DNA from 3 places in the Providencia sp. genome. Region 2 is predicted to be linked to each of the others. Evidence: predicted binding sites of a transcription regulator. Region 2 holds the regulator's gene; each other region holds the start of a gene.
What was found. The regulator PurR, encoded in region 2, represses purine synthesis genes. The targets are predictions, from matches to a motif close to CANGCAAACGTTTGCNTG.
Positions count from the first base shown of each region.

Region 1: ACTH6U_RS06065 (NCS2 family permease) is a predicted target of PurR. The motif match lies at 2,672-2,689, and genes of this name have one in related genera.
Region 3: purM (phosphoribosylformylglycinamidine cyclo-ligase) is a predicted target of PurR. The motif match lies at 4,593-4,610, and genes of this name have one in related genera.

Region 1 is NZ_JBQDNB010000005.1:84,309-90,385, reverse strand. Features, by position in the region: gene ACTH6U_RS06080 (ABC transporter substrate-binding protein) at 24-863, shown strand; gene ACTH6U_RS06075 (amino acid ABC transporter permease) at 1,050-1,802, shown strand; gene ACTH6U_RS06070 (amino acid ABC transporter permease) at 1,804-2,556, shown strand; gene ACTH6U_RS06065 (NCS2 family permease) at 2,743-4,077, shown strand; gene yihI (Der GTPase-activating protein YihI) at 4,278-4,796, shown strand; gene hemN (oxygen-independent coproporphyrinogen III oxidase) at 5,065-6,077, shown strand, end outside.
Region 2 is NZ_JBQDNB010000025.1:31,823-37,899, forward strand. Features, by position in the region: gene ACTH6U_RS16580 (Grx4 family monothiol glutaredoxin) at 1-90, opposite strand, end outside; gene sodB (superoxide dismutase [Fe]) at 756-1,334, shown strand; gene purR (HTH-type transcriptional repressor PurR) at 1,766-2,791, shown strand; gene punR (DNA-binding transcriptional activator PunR) at 2,793-3,698, opposite strand; gene punC (purine nucleoside transporter PunC) at 3,822-5,045, shown strand; gene ACTH6U_RS16605 (helix-turn-helix transcriptional regulator) at 5,424-6,077, shown strand, end outside.
Region 3 is NZ_JBQDNB010000009.1:95,806-101,882, forward strand. Features, by position in the region: gene ACTH6U_RS09505 (beta-barrel assembly-enhancing protease) at 1-1,047, shown strand, start outside; gene arsC (arsenate reductase (glutaredoxin)) at 1,060-1,416, shown strand; gene hda (DnaA inactivator Hda) at 1,470-2,177, opposite strand; gene uraA (uracil permease) at 2,311-3,606, opposite strand; gene upp (uracil phosphoribosyltransferase) at 3,698-4,324, opposite strand; gene purM (phosphoribosylformylglycinamidine cyclo-ligase) at 4,675-5,715, shown strand; gene purN (phosphoribosylglycinamide formyltransferase) at 5,715-6,077, shown strand, end outside.

The DNA.
Region 1 (6,077 bases), on a different contig from region 2:
AAACTTACCGTCTGAGGTGTTCAATGAAAGCTCGTATTCTTACTACCGTATTACTTACAGGTCTGGCGCTGACAGCGAATATCGCGAGTGCGGACAAATTAGATGATATTAAAAAGGCGGGAGTTGTTCGTATTTCTGTTTTTGATAGTAATCCTCCGTTTGGGTTTATTGACCCACAAACGAAAAAATTAGCAGGTTATGATATTGATATTGCCCAGGCAGTCGCTGATGATTTAGGTGTTAAATTAGAATTGCGTCCAACGAACCCTGCAAACCGTATTCCTCTGCTAAGCTCAGGCAAAGTTGACTTGATTGGTGCTAACTTCACCATCACTGATGAGCGTGCAAAACAGGTTGATTTTACTATCCCTGATTTTGCGACAGGCCAAAAATTTATCGCACGTAAAGGTGTTTTGAAAACGCCAGATGATATCAAACCACTGCGTATTGGCGCTGACAAAGGCACCGTACAGGAAGTGACTTTGCGTGAGCGTTTCCCTGATACTAAAGTCATTTCCTATGATGACACCCCGCAAGCCTTCGCAGCACTACGTAATGGTAACGTACAAGCTATCACTCAGGATGATGCGAAATTAGTTGGTTTGCTTGGTAATTTACCCGAAAAGGTAAAAGTAGATTTCGAAATCTCACCATTTAGTCTGACAAAAGAGTATCAAGCGCTGGCAACAAACAAAGGTGAAGATCGTTTGGTGGAAAGCGTAAATCAAACTCTGTTGAAATTGGAAAAAGAGGGTAAAGCGCAAGTAATTTATGACCGTTGGTTTGGTCCAGAAACGAAAGCCGCACAGCCTCGTGGTGATTTTAAATTTGCACCATTGAGCCAACAACAGCCTCAGTCATAATCAATCAACAGAATGTTTCATTCACTTAATGCAAGTTGATGTGACACATTGAGACGAAAGGTTAGATAAATAGATACCCCGCAAATGTCGCGGGGTTCTTGATTATACAGGCCATACTGTAAGTTGCATGGGTGTTAGCATCTTAAAGTATTAAGTGTATTGGTGTGAAAGAAGTAGGTATTTATTATGTTTGAGAAATTTTTTAGCGATGACTTTTGGTCTGCAAACTTACTGGCACCCCAATACCTTGAGTGGTTTGGCTATGGATTTTTACTCACAGTCTGGATCTCAGTTTGTACTATCATTGCTTCTACGCTATTAGGTTTCATCGTTGCATCTGCAAAGGATAGCCAAATAGCCCCGCTACGTTGGTTAGTGACGCTCTATATTTCCATTTTTCGTAACACACCTTTGCTCGTGCAGTTGTTTTTTTGGTATTTTGCTTCAGGTGAGATTTTGCCATCGTCGGCGATGGAGTGGCTGAATACGCCTCATACGGTGACATTACTGGGGATGACTCTTGGTTGGCCATCGTTTGAATTTTTAGCTGGATTTGTGGGTTTAACCCTATATACCGTACCTTTCATTGCAGAAGAAGTGCGCGCGGGTATTCGTGGTGTACGCCAAGGGCAAAAATATGCGGCTTTTGCTTTAGGGCTAACATCTTGGCAAGCGATGAAATTAGTCGTTCTACCACAAGCCGTAAAAATTGCCATGCCACCGCTGCTTGGCCAATATATGAATGTGGTGAAAAATTCATCACTGACAATGGCGATTGGCGTCGCTGAGCTTTCATACGTTTCTCGCCAAGTCGATAGTCAAACACTGAAAACCTTCACCGCCTTTGGCGTTGCGACGGTGCTATATATTGCCATTATCGCATTGATGGAAGCTTGGGGTCAGTGGCGTCAACAGCGTAATTTAGCGCAAGGGGTATAAAATGGACTTTTCAGTTATCGAGCAAAATTGGCAATACCTACTTTTTGGTGCTTACCCTGATGGCCCACTAGAAGGGGCAGCTTTGACGCTGGTTATTAGCATACTTGCTGGTGGCGCATCTATCATTTTAGGTACTTTAGCCGGTATCGCATTGGCAATGTTACGCGGCTTTTGGATGAATGTTTTCGCGGCTATTCTTGGCTTTTTCCGCGCTATTCCCGTTATTATGCTGATCTTCTGGACCTATTTCTTGTTACCCATTTTACTGGGAACGGAGATCCCCGGTATCACAACTGTCGTTTGTGCGCTGGCATTGATCACCTCTGCTTATTTAGCCCATGCAGTGAAAGCAGGAATATTGGCGATAGGTAAAGGGCAATGGCAAGCGGGTATGTCATTAGGGCTTAATCGCTGGCAATCGCTGTTCTATATTGTTTTACCACAGGCCTTACGCATGATGGTGCCGTCGTTTATCAACCAATGGATAGCATTAATTAAAGATACTTCTTTAGCTTATATTGTCGGGGTAGCGGAACTATCATTTTTGGCAACACAAGTTAATAACCGTGAAATGGTTTATCCTCTTGAAGTATTCCTATTTGTTGCCTTTATCTATTTTGTCATGTGTTTGAGCATTGAAATTGCAGCGAATGTGATTGCAAAGAAATTGAGTAACCAAAATGTACCACATAAGTTAGCAGCGAAACGTAAACTCCTGTTTTGGCGTAGACAAAAACTGCTCGCGTTATCCTGATTATCTTAAAATAGCGGCGTGATCGTCGCTATCTCATTCAAAAATTTATCTTTAGTTGATTATTCAAATTCATCACGTTGTATCAGTAAGTTAGGGTTTTTTTGGTCTTAAAGTTCACGCAATCGTTTTTTTTTCTCAATTTTAACGGTAGTATGAGTCGAAAAAAACTTTTTTTAGGCGCATCTAATGAGTAATCAATCTTCTGGCTCGACATCACAACAGAGCTTGTTTCAGCGTGTTTTTAAGCTACAAGAACACGGCACGACGGCGAAAACAGAGGTCGTTGCAGGCTGTACGACTTTCCTGACGATGGTATATATCGTATTTGTTAACCCACAAATTTTGTCTATTGCTGGCATGGATATCAAAGCGGTCTTTGTTACCACTTGCTTAATTGCGGCGATAGGTAGCATCTTTATGGGGATATTGGCTAATTTGCCTATTGCAGTCGCACCTGCGATGGGATTGAATGCCTTCTTCGCTTTTGTGGTTGTTGGCGCTATGGGCTACTCATGGGAAGTGGCGATGGGGGCTGTATTTTGGGGTGCCGTCGGTTTATTTATCCTCACTTTATTTCGTATTCGTTATTGGATTATTGCTAATATTCCTCTGAGTTTGCGTGTCGGTATTACCAGTGGTATTGGTTTGTTTATTGCCATGATGGGGTTGAAAAACTCCGGTATTATCGTGGCTAACCCAGATACTTTAGTATCTATCGGTAATTTAACGCATCACAATGTTTGGTTGGGCGCACTCGGCTTTTTTATTATTGCCATCTTAGCCGCTCGTAATATCCATGCTGCGGTATTGGTTTCTATTGCGGTGACAACGCTGATTGGTTTAGCGCTTGGCGATGTGAAATTTAGTGGTATTTTTTCTATGCCGCCAAGTATCACTAGTGTTGTTGGGCAAGTTGATTTTAGTGGCTCATTTGATCTCGCACTCTCCGGTGTTATTTTTTCCTTCATGTTAGTTAACCTGTTTGATTCCTCTGGCACAATGATTGGTGTAACGGATAAAGCGGGGATTACTAATGAACGCGGTACTTTCCCTCGCATGAAGCAGGCATTATATGTTGATAGTTTAAGCTCCGTTGCGGGTTCAGCAATGGGAACGTCATCCGTTACCGCTTATATTGAAAGCTCATCAGGTGTTTCTGTTGGCGGTCGTACCGGACTGACTGCGGTCGTTGTCGGCATTTTGTTCTTATTGACCATGTTTATATCACCACTAGCCGGTATGGTTCCTGCTTATGCAACCGCAGGTGCGTTGATTTATGTTGGTGTGCTGATGACATCAAGCCTAACTCGCGTGAAGTGGGATGATTTGACTGAATCTGTTCCTGCATTTATTACCGCAGTGATGATGCCATTTAGCTTCTCAATTACCGAAGGTATCGCTTTAGGCTTTATTGCTTACTGTGCCATGAAAATTGGTACTGGCCGTTGGCGTGATCTTGGTTTGTGTGTTGTTTTAGTGGCTATTTTATTTTTATTGAAAATGATACTGGTCGACGCTTAATTACCTCCTTTATTTAACGGCCTCAAATTCTGGGGCCGTTTTTCCCATTAGGGCAAAATCGCGCTATAATCAATCATGTACTGTTATGAGTTATCAAGCGGATAAAAAAAATCTACTTTAATTGCAAAGCAGTGCTTTCGCCGCTTGAGGGATTCTGCTAGATTCCGCAGCAGAAACTGACTTTATCAAGGTATCAGACCATGAACTCACCAAAAACACCAACAAGTAAAACTAAGAAAAAATACCGCAAAACGACCGCTGAAATGAATGCTGAAGGTCGTGAACGTAAGCACGATAAAAAGCATCGTGGTAACAAATCTGGTAGCCGTAACCAAGATAAACCTGCAAATGGTCAAAATAACGGTCAAAATAATGTGGTAGACCCACGTTTAGGCAGTAAAAAACCAGTAGCTTTGATTCTCGATGGAAATCAACCCAAGGCAGCTCCGGTTGTGGCAAAACAGCCAATCGTTAAAGAAAAACTCGCGCCTGAAAAAGAGTTAGAGATGTTAGAAAGCGATGATCGCTTAGACGGCCTTTTAGCTCGTTTAGAAGATGGTGAAACGATAACTGAAAAAGAGCAAAAATATATTGATACTTGCTTAGATCGTATCGATGAGCTGATGAAGCAGTTAGGTATTGAGTTTAGCGATGAAGAAGAAAACGAAGAGGAAGAAGATAAATTAGATGACATTATGCGCATCTTAAAAAGTAAATAATCCTCACTTAATGTTTCCTCTCGTTTTACACGAGGGGAAATAATGCCTATTTTTCCCCTAAACTACTTTTCTTTGATGTTACATCAAGTCTCTTTTTCATAACAATACTATACTCGTCATACTTAAAGTTGCGGTGTTGTCGCCTAGCTGCCTTTTGAATTATTTAGAGTATATAATCTACTCACGTATAAATATCGCCTAATAAAAAATCTAAATAAGGCGCAATCCAAAGTTTGGTTTTGAGCTATTGGTCAATTGAGGAATGTTAATGTCAGAGCAAAATATCGTTTGGGATCTTTCTCTCATCCAAAAATATAATTATTCAGGGCCACGCTATACATCGTATCCAACGGCTTTAGAATTTAATCAAGAATATGATGAGAAAGCGTTTATTAGTGCGACAGAGCGCTATCCCGAGCGCCCATTATCTCTTTATGTGCATATTCCTTTTTGTCATAAGCTTTGCTATTTCTGCGGTTGTAATAAATTGGTGACTCGGCAAAAACATAAAGCTGATGAATATTTAAAAGTGATAGAAAAGGAAATTATTCAGCGAGCCGCATTATTGAAAAATCGTACCGTCAGCCAAATGCATTGGGGCGGAGGTACACCAACCTATCTAGATAAAACGCAAGTCAGTCATTTAGTCGCTTTGTTAAAAACACATTTCCATTTTGCTGATGATGTGGAAATGTCGATTGAAATCGACCCTCGTGAAATTGAATTAGACATGATTGACCATTTACGTCATGAAGGGTTTAATCGTTTAAGCATGGGTGTGCAGGACTTTAATAAAGAAGTACAACGTCTCGTCAACCGCGAACAAGATGAAGACTTTATTTTTGCTTTAATCAAGCGAGCAAAAGAAACCGGTTTTACCTCTACAAGTATTGATTTGATTTATGGTTTACCGAAACAAACACCAGAAAGTTTTGCTTTTACACTGCAGAAAGTCGCGGAATTATCGCCAGATCGCTTAAGTGTATTTAATTATGCACATTTACCAAATCTATTTGCTGCACAGCGCAAAATTAAAGATGAAGATTTACCTTCCGCAGAGCAAAAACTCGATATTTTGCAAGAAACTATCGTGACACTAACCTCCGATGGTTATCAGTTTATTGGAATGGATCACTTTGCACGCCCACAAGATGAGCTAGCGATTGCACAGCGTGAAGGAATATTACATCGTAATTTCCAAGGCTATACTACCCAAGGGGATTGTGATTTATTAGGTTTAGGTGTCTCAGCCATCAGTATGTTGGGTGATAACTACGCGCA
Region 2 (6,077 bases):
ACCACAGCTCGGAAGTTTAGGAGAGCCTTTCATATATAATAAGATTGGGTTTTCTTTAATTTGGCGCTCGAGTCTTTCAATTGTCGTCATTTTTTACTTCCTTAAAACAAGGGTGCTGGTTTTGCAGTCAATCGCCAGTTCAATGCTAGATCCCACATGAACCTGCCTAGCTGACATAATATATTAGTCGGTAATAATAACCGGAATATCGAAAACGTTATACACAAAATAGTTCGAGATACATGTAGGTAGCAAACGAAAATCACCGATAGACATAAAAAATTACGGTATTTCAATAACATAACGACCAACATGTTGGTGTATCACGGGTATATTGTTTCATATAATATGCCAGTTTTATAGAGGCATTACCATAACATGCAAAAAGATAGCGCACCAATAGACTATATTGAGCCGCGCTCAAAAAATAATGCCCTCAAATTTACCTCTAGCCTATAGCAATAGATTAAATAATAAACTATTTAAATATTACTTTACTCTTTAGCCACACTAGAAAATACGTAGCCATGCATTAGACACCCGTGAATAGTACTTAGTTTTATTAATTTTATTAGCATAATAATAACACTTATTTTTTATAAGGTTTATCGTGCTATCATTAATATATTACATATCCTATAGCAATAAATAAAAATCATATTTATCAGCTATAAATGGAAGATAGTCGATGATTTCCGCTCGCATTGTGAGCAAACACCCAAGCAAGTTGATTCAAAGTAACTAAGGAGTAAGCAATGTCATTTGAACTACCCGCTCTACCATATGAAAAAGATGCTTTAGAGCCTTATATCTCATCTGAAACATTAGAGTACCACTATGGTAAGCATCACAATACCTATGTTGTTAATCTGAATAATCTGATTAAAGGCACTAACTTCGAAGGTAAATCATTAGAAGATATAATTAAAACATCTGAAGCAGGCATATTCAACAATGCTGCTCAAGTTTGGAATCATACCTTTTATTGGCACTGCCTTGCACCTAACGCAGGTGGAGAACCAACAGGTAAAGTCGCCGATGCTATCAATAAAGCGTTTGGATCTTTTGCTCAATTCAAAGAACAATTCACGGACTCTGCAATTAAAAACTTTGGTGCAGGTTGGACTTGGTTAGTGAAAAAAGCAGATGGTAGTTTAGCTATCGTCAATACTTCCAATGCAGCAACACCGGTATCTGGTGACGATAAGCCTATACTGACTGTTGATATTTGGGAACATGCTTATTACATTGACTATCGTAATGCACGCCCTAAATATTTAGAAAATTTCTGGTCTTTAGTAAACTGGAAATTTGTTGAAGAAAATTTAGCATAATTCAAATTGTTAATATGATTAAGGGCGAGTTATTTTCTCGCCCTTAATCTTTTCATCCAATGAGGATGTGAATATAATCAGAACAGATGTACCGCAAACACAATAATTACGGCTAGCGAACCTAATGCTGCAAATAATCCAAATTTAAAATCTGTATCCATGAGTTCCTCTCATCTTAAAGCAATTAAGCAAGTAAAATAACCATAATAACGATAAGGTTAATTAAGTATACACTGCCAAAATTGTAAAACCAGTGTCTATGTCACATGTTATAACATCAATTATTTCTTTCGTTTTTGAGCTAGATCAGACAAAATCGACAACAAACCGCTAATTTATTGCCAGCAATAGATCTATGCATCAATATGCAGGTAATTTTTTAACAAGAATTCTTAACAAGACCTAATGTTGGTCAGGAGTTTTCCCCACCCATGGCAACGATTAAAGATGTGGCGAAACGCGCTGGCGTCTCCACCACAACCGTATCCCATGTTATTAATAAAACGCGCTTTGTAGCTGAAGATACAAAAGCTGCAGTATGGGCTGCTATAAAAGAACTCAATTATTCACCTAGCGCGGTTGCCCGTAGTTTGAAGGTTAACCATACAAAATCAATTGGGTTGTTAGCCACATCAAGTGAAACACCTTATTTTGCTGAAGTCATTGAATCGGTAGAAAACTGTTGTTATGAAAAAGGCTACACACTGATCCTATGTAATTCCTATAATGATTATCGAAAACAATCAGCTTATTTGCAGATGTTGGCACAAAAGCGAGTGGATGGGCTATTAGTGATGTGCTCAGAGTATCCAGATACGCTTTTAAGCACTTTGGAAGATTATAGAAACATTCCTATGGTTGTGATGGACTGGGGTGCTTCTCGTGGCGACTTTACTGATAGCATTATTGATAACTCTTTCCATGGTGGTTATCTTGCTGGTCGTTATCTGATTGATAGAGGCCATCGTGATATTGGTATCATTCCTGGCTCTTTGGAACGAAATACAGGTATTGGTCGTTTAACTGGTTTCCAAAAAGCAATGGAAGAAGCGAAAATAACACTCAAAGATGAATGGGTCGTTCAAGGCGATTTTGAACCTGAGTCTGGCTATAAAGCCATGATGCAAATTCTTAGCCATAAACAGAAGCCAACTGCTGTATTTTGTGGTGGTGATATTATGGCTATGGGTGCTATCTGCGCCGCAGATGAAATGGGTTTACGTGTACCTCAAGATATTTCAATTATCGGCTACGATAATGTTCGTAATGCGCGTTATTTTACACCTGCATTAACCACAATCCATCAGCCCAAAGAGCGTTTAGGGCAAATGGCATTTTCTATGCTGCTCGATCGCATTGTCAATAAGCGCGAAGATGCTCAAACTATTGAAGTCCACCCTCGCCTTGTTGAACGTCGTTCTGTTGCCGATGGTCCATTTATCGACTACCGCCGCTAAATTAGGGTGCTAACCATTCAGCGTTGAGTGTTTCACTATCACCAAGATAATCAAGCAACCAACTCAACGCTGGAGATGTATTCTTTTCCACCCAAGTCAAACAACATGGGCTAGGAGGAAAAGGTTGAGTCAACGCTAACTCGACTAATTTATCATCCGCACACAGTGGAGCCACTCGGTGCTCAGGCATCATCCCAACACATAACCCATTAAGTACGCAAGCCACACCATTTTCCCAGTTAGGTACAACTAATCGACGCTGGTTATCCAGTGCCCACGTATCACGCTTTGGCAAATTACGAGATGTATCTTCTAAACATAAACTCGGATATGGCCGCATTTCATCATCCGTTAATTTATTATTGAGTTGTGCAAGTGGATGTTTAGGCTCTGCTACACATAACCAAGACATGAATCCCATATCACGAAAACTATAACGTTCACCAATAGGTGATGCTCTTGTAGCGCCAATAGCAACATCAACCCGACCGTCAGCAAGCGCATCCCACACACCGTTAAATACTTCAGGATGAATATAAAGTTCAATGTCAGGAAAATGTCGATAAAAATCAAGAATGAGTTGCTCAGTACGCTGTGGCTTTACGATACAATCCACTGCAATACTAAATTGACCACGCCAACCATTTGCAACTTGTTGGCACTGATGGCGTGTATCTATCATTTTTTTGATAACAGATCGGCTTTGTTTAATAAAAATGACGCCGGCCTCCGTCAATACAACGTCACGATGTCGGCGTTCAAATAAAGGTACAGCCAGCCATTCTTCAACTTGTTTTACGGTGTAACTAATCGCTGAAGGTACACGGTGAAGCTCCTCAGCGGCGCCGCTAAAGCTTCCTGTACGAGCGACTGCATCAATGACTTCGAGTGCATGGGCTGACCACATATCATTTCCTTTCAAATTTTTTGATGACAAGATCCAAATATTACCGTTTCACAATGTAAAAAAATAGCCTATACAATAAGGTAACTGTTAACATTTTTTTAAATTTTGAATAAGTAAACAATTATGACGAATACTGTAACGAGAAATTCCCCTGGATTTATCATTTACCTTGCGGGTTTAAGCATGTTGGGCTTTTTAGCTATCGATATGTATCTACCGGCATTTGGTGCCATGCAAACCTCGTTAAATACTACCGAAGGCTCCATCAGCGCTTCACTCAGCATATTTTTAGCTGGGTTTGCTTTTGCTCAACTTCTCTGGGGTCCTCTATCTGACAAACTCGGTCGTAAGCCGATTTTAATTGTTGGGCTATCACTATTTATTATTAGTTGTTTAGGTATGGTCTGGGTTACAGACGCTACTCAATTATTGATATTACGTTTCTTACAAGCAGTAGGGGTATGCTCCACTGCTGTGCTTTGGCAAGCTTTAGTCATCGACCGCTATGATGCAGCAAGTACACAAAAAGTTTTTGCATCTATCATGCCTTTAGTTGCGTTATCCCCAGCTCTCGCACCATTATTAGGCGCTTGGGTACTCGAACATCAGTCATGGGAGTTCATTTTTGTCGTACTGATGATTGTTGGTATCTTATTACTGATTCCAACATTGCTATTAAAGAAAATCACGCCCAAAGCAACCATAGATGAAAATAGTTCCCAAGCTAAAGTTTCCTTCCTGAATATACTTAGCTCACGCATTTTCAGTGGTAATGTTTTAATCTATGCTTCATGCAGCGCTGGTTTCTTCGCATGGCTGACAGGCTCACCTTTTATTTTACGTAATATGGGTTTCAATCCCGCAGATATTGGCTTAAGTTATATCCCACAAACCCTTGCATTCATTATTGGTGGTTATGGATGTCGTTTTGTCTTAACCAAAGTTCGCACAGAGGCCCTTTTCCTTTTATTACTGATTGGTTATGCCATAAGCATGTCTATCCTGTTTATTATGGCAATTTATATGACGCCAACTTTAACAATGATCCTAATCCCATTTTGCTTTATGGCAGCAATGAACGGAGCGTCATATCCAATTGCAGTTTCTAAAGCATTAAATACCTTTCCAAATGCGAGCGGTAAAGCAGCCGCATTACAAAATGCTTTGCAACTTGGTTTATGTTTTCTCGCTAGCTTGTTGGTATCAATGCTAACTTTTGACCCATTACTTGCAACAACAGGCGTGATGGCAGCTACGATTGTTCCAATGATTATTGGTTATTTCATGCAGTATTTCGCTGTAGATACGCAAAAGTCGCCGAAACAAACTGAATGCCAAGCAAAATAAATAAGCTAACGCATTAATTACTGCCATACACATAAAGGGTAAGTCATTATTTAATAATAATTGGCTTATCCTTTTAGTTTTAACCTCAAGCATATAGACTAAATCGGGTATTTATAAATTCTAACACTTATAAATTACAGTGGATAAGTATTACTACATAGTTAATTTTATTAATTTACATCCTAATAATTTCAACCTATTAAATTCTATTGATATTATAGATTGTATCATCAATATCAGAACCTGATTTTGAAAGGTTATCCCCTTAAAAAGTCACAGTTTTATTTTTTTACCTGCTGCAACTCATATTTTCTTTAGTTAATTTTTTTATCGAAACACGTTATACTAAAATTTCTGAATAATGAGTGTATAAGCGCTATGTTAAAACAGTATTACCCACCAGAAGAATTAAGCACTTTTATAAGCTCAATTCTCATTATCAAGAAATTTACTGCCCCAATTAAAATATTTCCTGGTACTGGCGCTGAAATCTGGATTTCATCACAAAATCTTAATATAGCAACTGACGCCCATACAACCATCAATCCATTTCAATTAGTCATTCCTAGAATTAACACTTTTACAGTAATTCCCAATAATGCAAAGGTGATGGTCTTACGTGTCAGGCATGATGCTCTGCGATTTTTACTTCCGCAAAGAACAGTAGTCTATACAGACACACCAACAGCACTTTGTAATATCTGGAGTGATAATTGGTTTGAAGCGCTCGCTAGCGGCTCATTTAAAGAGTTACGTGATTGTTTTATTGCTACAAAAGCCAGTAAAAAAATACATTTTACGGATAATATTTTGGATATTCTTTACCGAAATCCAACTAAGAAGATTACAGATATTGCCGATGAACTAGGTTATAGCGCTCGTTTTATACAAAAAGAGTTTCTAAAAGAATATGGGATCACACCAAAACGTTACCAAATCAATTGCCGATTAGAGCATGTTTTAAAAAATATGGTGAAGGAACAAGATACCTATCGTTGGTTCGAAACTGGCTATTATGACCAATCGCACTTT
Region 3 (6,077 bases), on a different contig from region 2:
CACGTTACTCAGCGCCATCTTGCTCGAATGATGGAAGACCAAAAAAGTACCACGCCGCTAGCCATTGCAGGAACCATTGGTTCATTACTGCTCATTATGGCTAATCCACAAGCAGGATTTGCAGCGCTAACAGGTACTATGGCGGGTGTACAGCAAGGTATGATTAGCTTTACCCAAGCCAACGAACAAGAAGCTGACCGCATTGGTTTACAAACGTTAAGACGTGCTGGGTTTGATCCTCATGCAATGTCTGATTTTATGCAAACAATGTCAGACCAAACCCGCTATATGTCTAAGCCGCCTGAAATATTACTGACTCACCCATTACCAGATAGTCGTTTAGCCGATGCACGTAACCGCTCAAATCAATATCCAAAAGTGAGCACGCCATCATCACTGGATTTTATGTTAGCCCGTGTACGTATCTTGTCGATGTATAGTGAAGATCAAAAAATCGCTTTAGACCAAATAATTGATAACTATAGTAAAGGTTCTGAACAAGAACAGCTCGCCGCGAAATACGGCCAAGCCTTACAACTATCTCAAAATAAAAAGTATGCAGAAGCAGAAAAAATAGTCAGCCAATTATTAGCAAAACAACCAGACAATCCGTGGTTTATCGATAGCATGACGGATATTGATATTGAACAAAAACAAGTAGGTAAAGCCATTACTCGCCTGCAAAATGCGTTAAAAAAATCACCCAACAATACAGTTCTAATCGTTAACCTTGCCAACGCATTAGTTAATGGCCATCAATATAAAGAAGCCAGTAAACTGTTAAATAAATATACGTTTGATTACCCTAATGACCCTATCGGTTGGGATTTATTAGCAGAAGCATCGGCAAAACAAGGTAATCGAAACGAAGAACTCGCGGCTTACGCTGAGGGAATGGCGCTTAGAGGCAACTATGATAATGCAATCAATTATCTCAGTGATGCTAGCAGAAAAAGCAAGCTCGGCAGTTATGAACAACAACGCTACGATGCACGTATCGATGAATTGAAAAAATTACAATTACGCGACAGTAATGCCAAACCGTAAGGAATAATCGTCATGACGGATAATATTAAGATTTACCATAATCCTCGCTGCTCTAAAAGTCGAAAAACGCTCAATCTTTTAGAAGAAAGAGGCATTACGCCAACGGTAATTGAATATTTAAAAACACCGCCTAGCATTACTGATATTAAAAAATTGCTAACAATGCTTAATTTTAACGATGCGCGCCAATTAATGCGTACTAAAGAAGATTTATATGAAGAATTAAAACTTAGCGATGATTCATTGAGTCAAGAGCAGCTCATCAAAGCGATGCACGATAATCCTAAGTTGATTGAACGCCCCATTGTGGTCCATGGTGATAAAGCTAAATTAGGTCGCCCACCTGAGCAGGTATTCGATATTTTATAGCGACTATTATTGGCAGTCATTTGGCTGCCAATCATTTCCCTAGTCGGAGAATGCTATAATTTGAGAGTTTCTTTTACAAAAGGGATAGTCAGTTTACGTTGTGCAACGATAGATGCGTGATCTAACTTATTGAGAATATCGAATAAAGTACCCATTTTTCGGTCAAGGCGCTTTAAAACAAAACGACACACATCTTCAGGTAGTTCAAACCCTCTTATCCGAGCTCGTAATTGGAGCGCACAAATTTTATCTTCATCACTTAGTGGATGTAGCTTATAAATTTGTCCCCAGTCTAGCCTTGACGCTAAATCAGGAAGAACCAAATCAATTTGTCTTGGCGGCCTATCACCCGTAATCAAAAGACAAGTACGCCCGATTTCTAATATTCGATTGTAGAAATTAAAAATGGCCATTTCCCACTCTTCATCTCCAGCAATGCATTGAATGTTATCAAGACATACCAGTGATAAATGTTCCATACCCTCTAAAACTTCAGGTACAAAATAAGCTCGTTTATCTAATGGCACATAGCCTACAGCCACACCTTGCTCCGACAATTGAGCACAAGCTGCATGAAGCAGATGACTCTTTCCCCCGCCTTCACGAGACCAATAATAAATATAGCTCCCATGAGATTGCGTAATCGCTGATTTAATTGCAGATAATAAGGCATCATTTTCCCCTGCATAAAAGCTGGCGAAAGTTTCATCATCGGGTAGATAAAGTGGCAGTGAAAGCTGTGATGGTGTGTTCAGAAGCACCTCTGACTGTGCAAATCAATTAACGCGGACAAGTTTACCATAAATTTCAAGGATAGATGAACAGTAAGAATTTCAATTGCCGGCGTATTTCGTCACACCGGCAATTAGTTTTATCTTTTCATATAGAAAAAGTTTATTTTTTCTTCGTATCGACTTCTTCAAGTTCCGCAGTGACAAATTGCTTTTCAGGGCGTACAAAAGTGATAAAACGGAACAGTAACGCCATTCCTATACCCACTACTGTTGCCAATGCCATTCCCTTAAGTTCTGCTTGTCCAATATGAATAACCGCGCCGCTAACCCCAATAATTAAGATAACTGACGTTAAAATTAGATTTTGTGGTTTGTTATAATCTACTTTTGAGTCAATTAAAACGCGAATACCGGAAGCACCAATCACACCATAAAGTAATAAAGAAACACCGCCCATGACTGGAACTGGCACTAACTGGATCGCCGCTGCTAATTTTCCGACACAAGAAAGTAGTATGGCAATCACAGCAGCACCACCAATAACCCATGTGCTATACACTTTCGTTATGGCCATTACACCGATATTTTCACCATAAGTGGTATTAGGTGTCGATCCAAAGAAGCCTGAAATTACTGTCGAAAGTCCATTAGCAAACATTGAGCGATGCAGGCCTGGGCTTTTCATTAAATCGCGTTCAATGATATTCGCGGTGACGACTAAGTGACCCACGTGCTCCGCAATAACAACCAGCGCCGCAGGTAAGATAGTTAATATCGCAAACCATTCAAAACGTGGTGTATAAAAAGTCGGTAAAGCAAACCATGGCGCTTCAATAACTGGTGTAAAATCAACAATACCCATGAAATAGGACAACGCATATCCGCTCAACACGCCGATTAAAATTGGAATAATCGCCAGAAAGCCGCGGAAAACCACTGCACACAAAATAGTGACTGATAAAGTGACAATTGAAATAATTAGCGTGGAGGATTCAACAGGCACGCCTTCTTTTGGCAGTAAACCCGCCATTCCTGCCGCTGTTTGCGCCAGCTCTAAACCGATAACTGCAACAATTGCACCCATTGCCGCAGGTGGAAACATGACGTTAATCCAACCACGACCCGCAATTTTTACAATTAAAGCAACAAGGCAAAACAGCACACCACAGATGATAAACCCACCAAGTGCAAGCTCATATCCTAACGGTAGCAAAATTAATACTGGTGAAATAAAAGCAAAACTCGAACCCAAATAAGCTGGAATTTGTCCTTTACAGATAAATAAATATAACAATGTGCCAATACCATTAAATAACAGTATGGTTGCAGGATTAACACCAAACAAAATAGGTACGATAACCGTCGCCCCAAACATAGCAAACAGGTGTTGTAAACTCAGTGGAATAGTTTGTAGTAGAGGGGGTCTTTCTTCAACACCGATCGTACGACGTGTCATTTCGTTTTATCCTTTTAATAATGGATTTTATAATTAAGAAAATAATAATTAAACAAACAAAAAAAAGCCGACTCATTAAGTCGGCTCATTATTATTTAGTACCAAATATCTTATCGCCCGCATCTCCGAGACCCGGAACGATATACCCTTCTTCATTTAAATATTCATCAATAGAAGCAGTATACAATTCAACATCTGGGTGAGCGGCTTCAAGTGCTTTAATACCTTCCGGCGCAGCAACAAGAACCAAAATTTTAATTGCATGACAACCTGATTTTTTCAACAAATCAATTGTTGCAATCATAGAGCCACCGGTCGCTAACATCGGGTCAACGACTAGCGCCATACGCTCATCAATATTTGAAGCTAATTTTTGGAAATAAGGGACAGGTTTTAGTGTTTCTTCATCACGATAAACACCCACCACACTGATACGTGCACTTGGAATACTATCTAGAACACCATTCATCATGCCGATACCTGCACGAAGAATTGGGACTACCGTTATTTTCTTACCTTTGATTTGTTCAACTTCTACCGGACCGCACCAACCATCTATTGTTACTTTTTCAGTTTCTAGGTCAGCGGTTGCTTCATAAGTGAGTAGGCTACCAACCTCTGAGGCCAGTTCACGAAAACGCTTAGTACTTATATCATGAGCTCGCATCAGGCCGAGTTTATGTTTAACGAGAGGGTGTTTTACCTCAACGATCTTCATGGGTTTCTCCTACTGTTTTAGACACTGGCGGACAAAAAAATCGCCGGATTATACCTCTTTTTTCGGTAGATGCCACTAGATTCCGCTTGACTTAGGTCAAAATTTAATCAGTTAGATTTTGTTTTTTTAAATATATCTGCTAATTCAAATAGTTAATTAGCTAGTTTATATGCTTATCTCTAAGCGATATTATAAGGATGAATACTAAGTGTAGCTAACACCATGGTAACTTGAAGAGTCTTTGCCATAATTTTTCATTAACAAAGCTATCGCAAACGTTTGCGTTGCCTGCTAGAATATCTATCAAGATAGTTTATTTTTCTAAATATGCAATTGCCTTGGGGGCCGTAGTGACTGATAAAACCTCTCTCAGCTATAAAGATGCCGGTGTCGATATTGATGCAGGTAACGCATTGGTTGAACGCATTAAAGGTGTAGTAAAAGAAACTCGCCGCCCAGAAGTCATGGGAGGACTCGGAGGCTTTGGTGCATTATGTTCCCTGCCACAGAAGTACCGTGAACCAGTTTTGGTTTCAGGTACCGATGGCGTTGGCACCAAATTACGTCTTGCGATGGATTTAAAGCGTCACGATTCGATTGGTATTGACCTTGTCGCTATGTGCGTTAACGATTTAATTGTACAAGGTGCTGAGCCCCTATTCTTCCTCGACTACTACGCAACAGGCAAATTAGACGTCGATACAGCGGCAAGCGTCATCACAGGTATCGCTGAAGGCTGTAAACAATCAGGTTGTGCCTTAGTGGGTGGTGAAACTGCCGAAATGCCAGGTATGTATCATGGTGAAGATTATGACGTTGCTGGTTTCTGTGTTGGTGTCGTTGAGCGCTCAGAAATTATTGATGGCACTAAAGTCAGTGCGGGTGATGCATTAATCGCTTTAGGATCAAGTGGTCCTCATTCAAATGGCTATTCTCTCGTACGCAAAATTTTAGAAGTCAGCAAAACTAACCCAGAAAATACTCAGTTAGAGGGCAAATCACTCGCTGATCATTTATTAATGCCAACTCGCATTTATGTGAAAAATGTCCTTGAGCTGATTTCTAAAAATAATATTCACGCTATCGCACATATTACAGGTGGCGGTTTTTGGGAAAATATTCCACGCGTTTTACCTGATAATACTCAAGCTATTATTGATGGCGATAGCTGGCAGTGGCCGAGCGTATTTAGTTGGTTACAACAAGCAGGTGCAGTTACAACACATGAAATGTATCGCACGTTTAACTGTGGTGTCGGTATCATTATTGCTCTGCCTCAAACCGAAGTTGCCTCTGCGTTAACATTACTCACCGCATTAGGTGAAAAAGCATGGCAGATTGGCACCATCGGCCAATTACCTGAAGGTGAAGAGCAAGTAGTGATCCGCTAATGAAAAAAATTGTTGTCCTCATTTCCGGTAGTGGCAGTAATTTGCAGTCATTAATTGATGGTTGCCATAACGGCACCATCAATGCTGATATTGTTGCAGTAGTGAGCAACCAAAGCGATGCATACGGTATTATTCGAGCACAAGAGGCGGGTATTCCCGCCCTTTGTCTGAATGCTAAAAACTATCTTAGCCGCGATGAATACGATGCTGCTTTACTGGAAACAATAGCGCAATATCAACCTGACTTAGTGGTGCTTGCTGGTTTTATGCGAATTTTATCATCGAATTTTGTTAAAAATTTCTCGGGTAAAATGCTCAACATACACCCGTCTTTACTCCCTAAATATCCGGGGTTGCATACT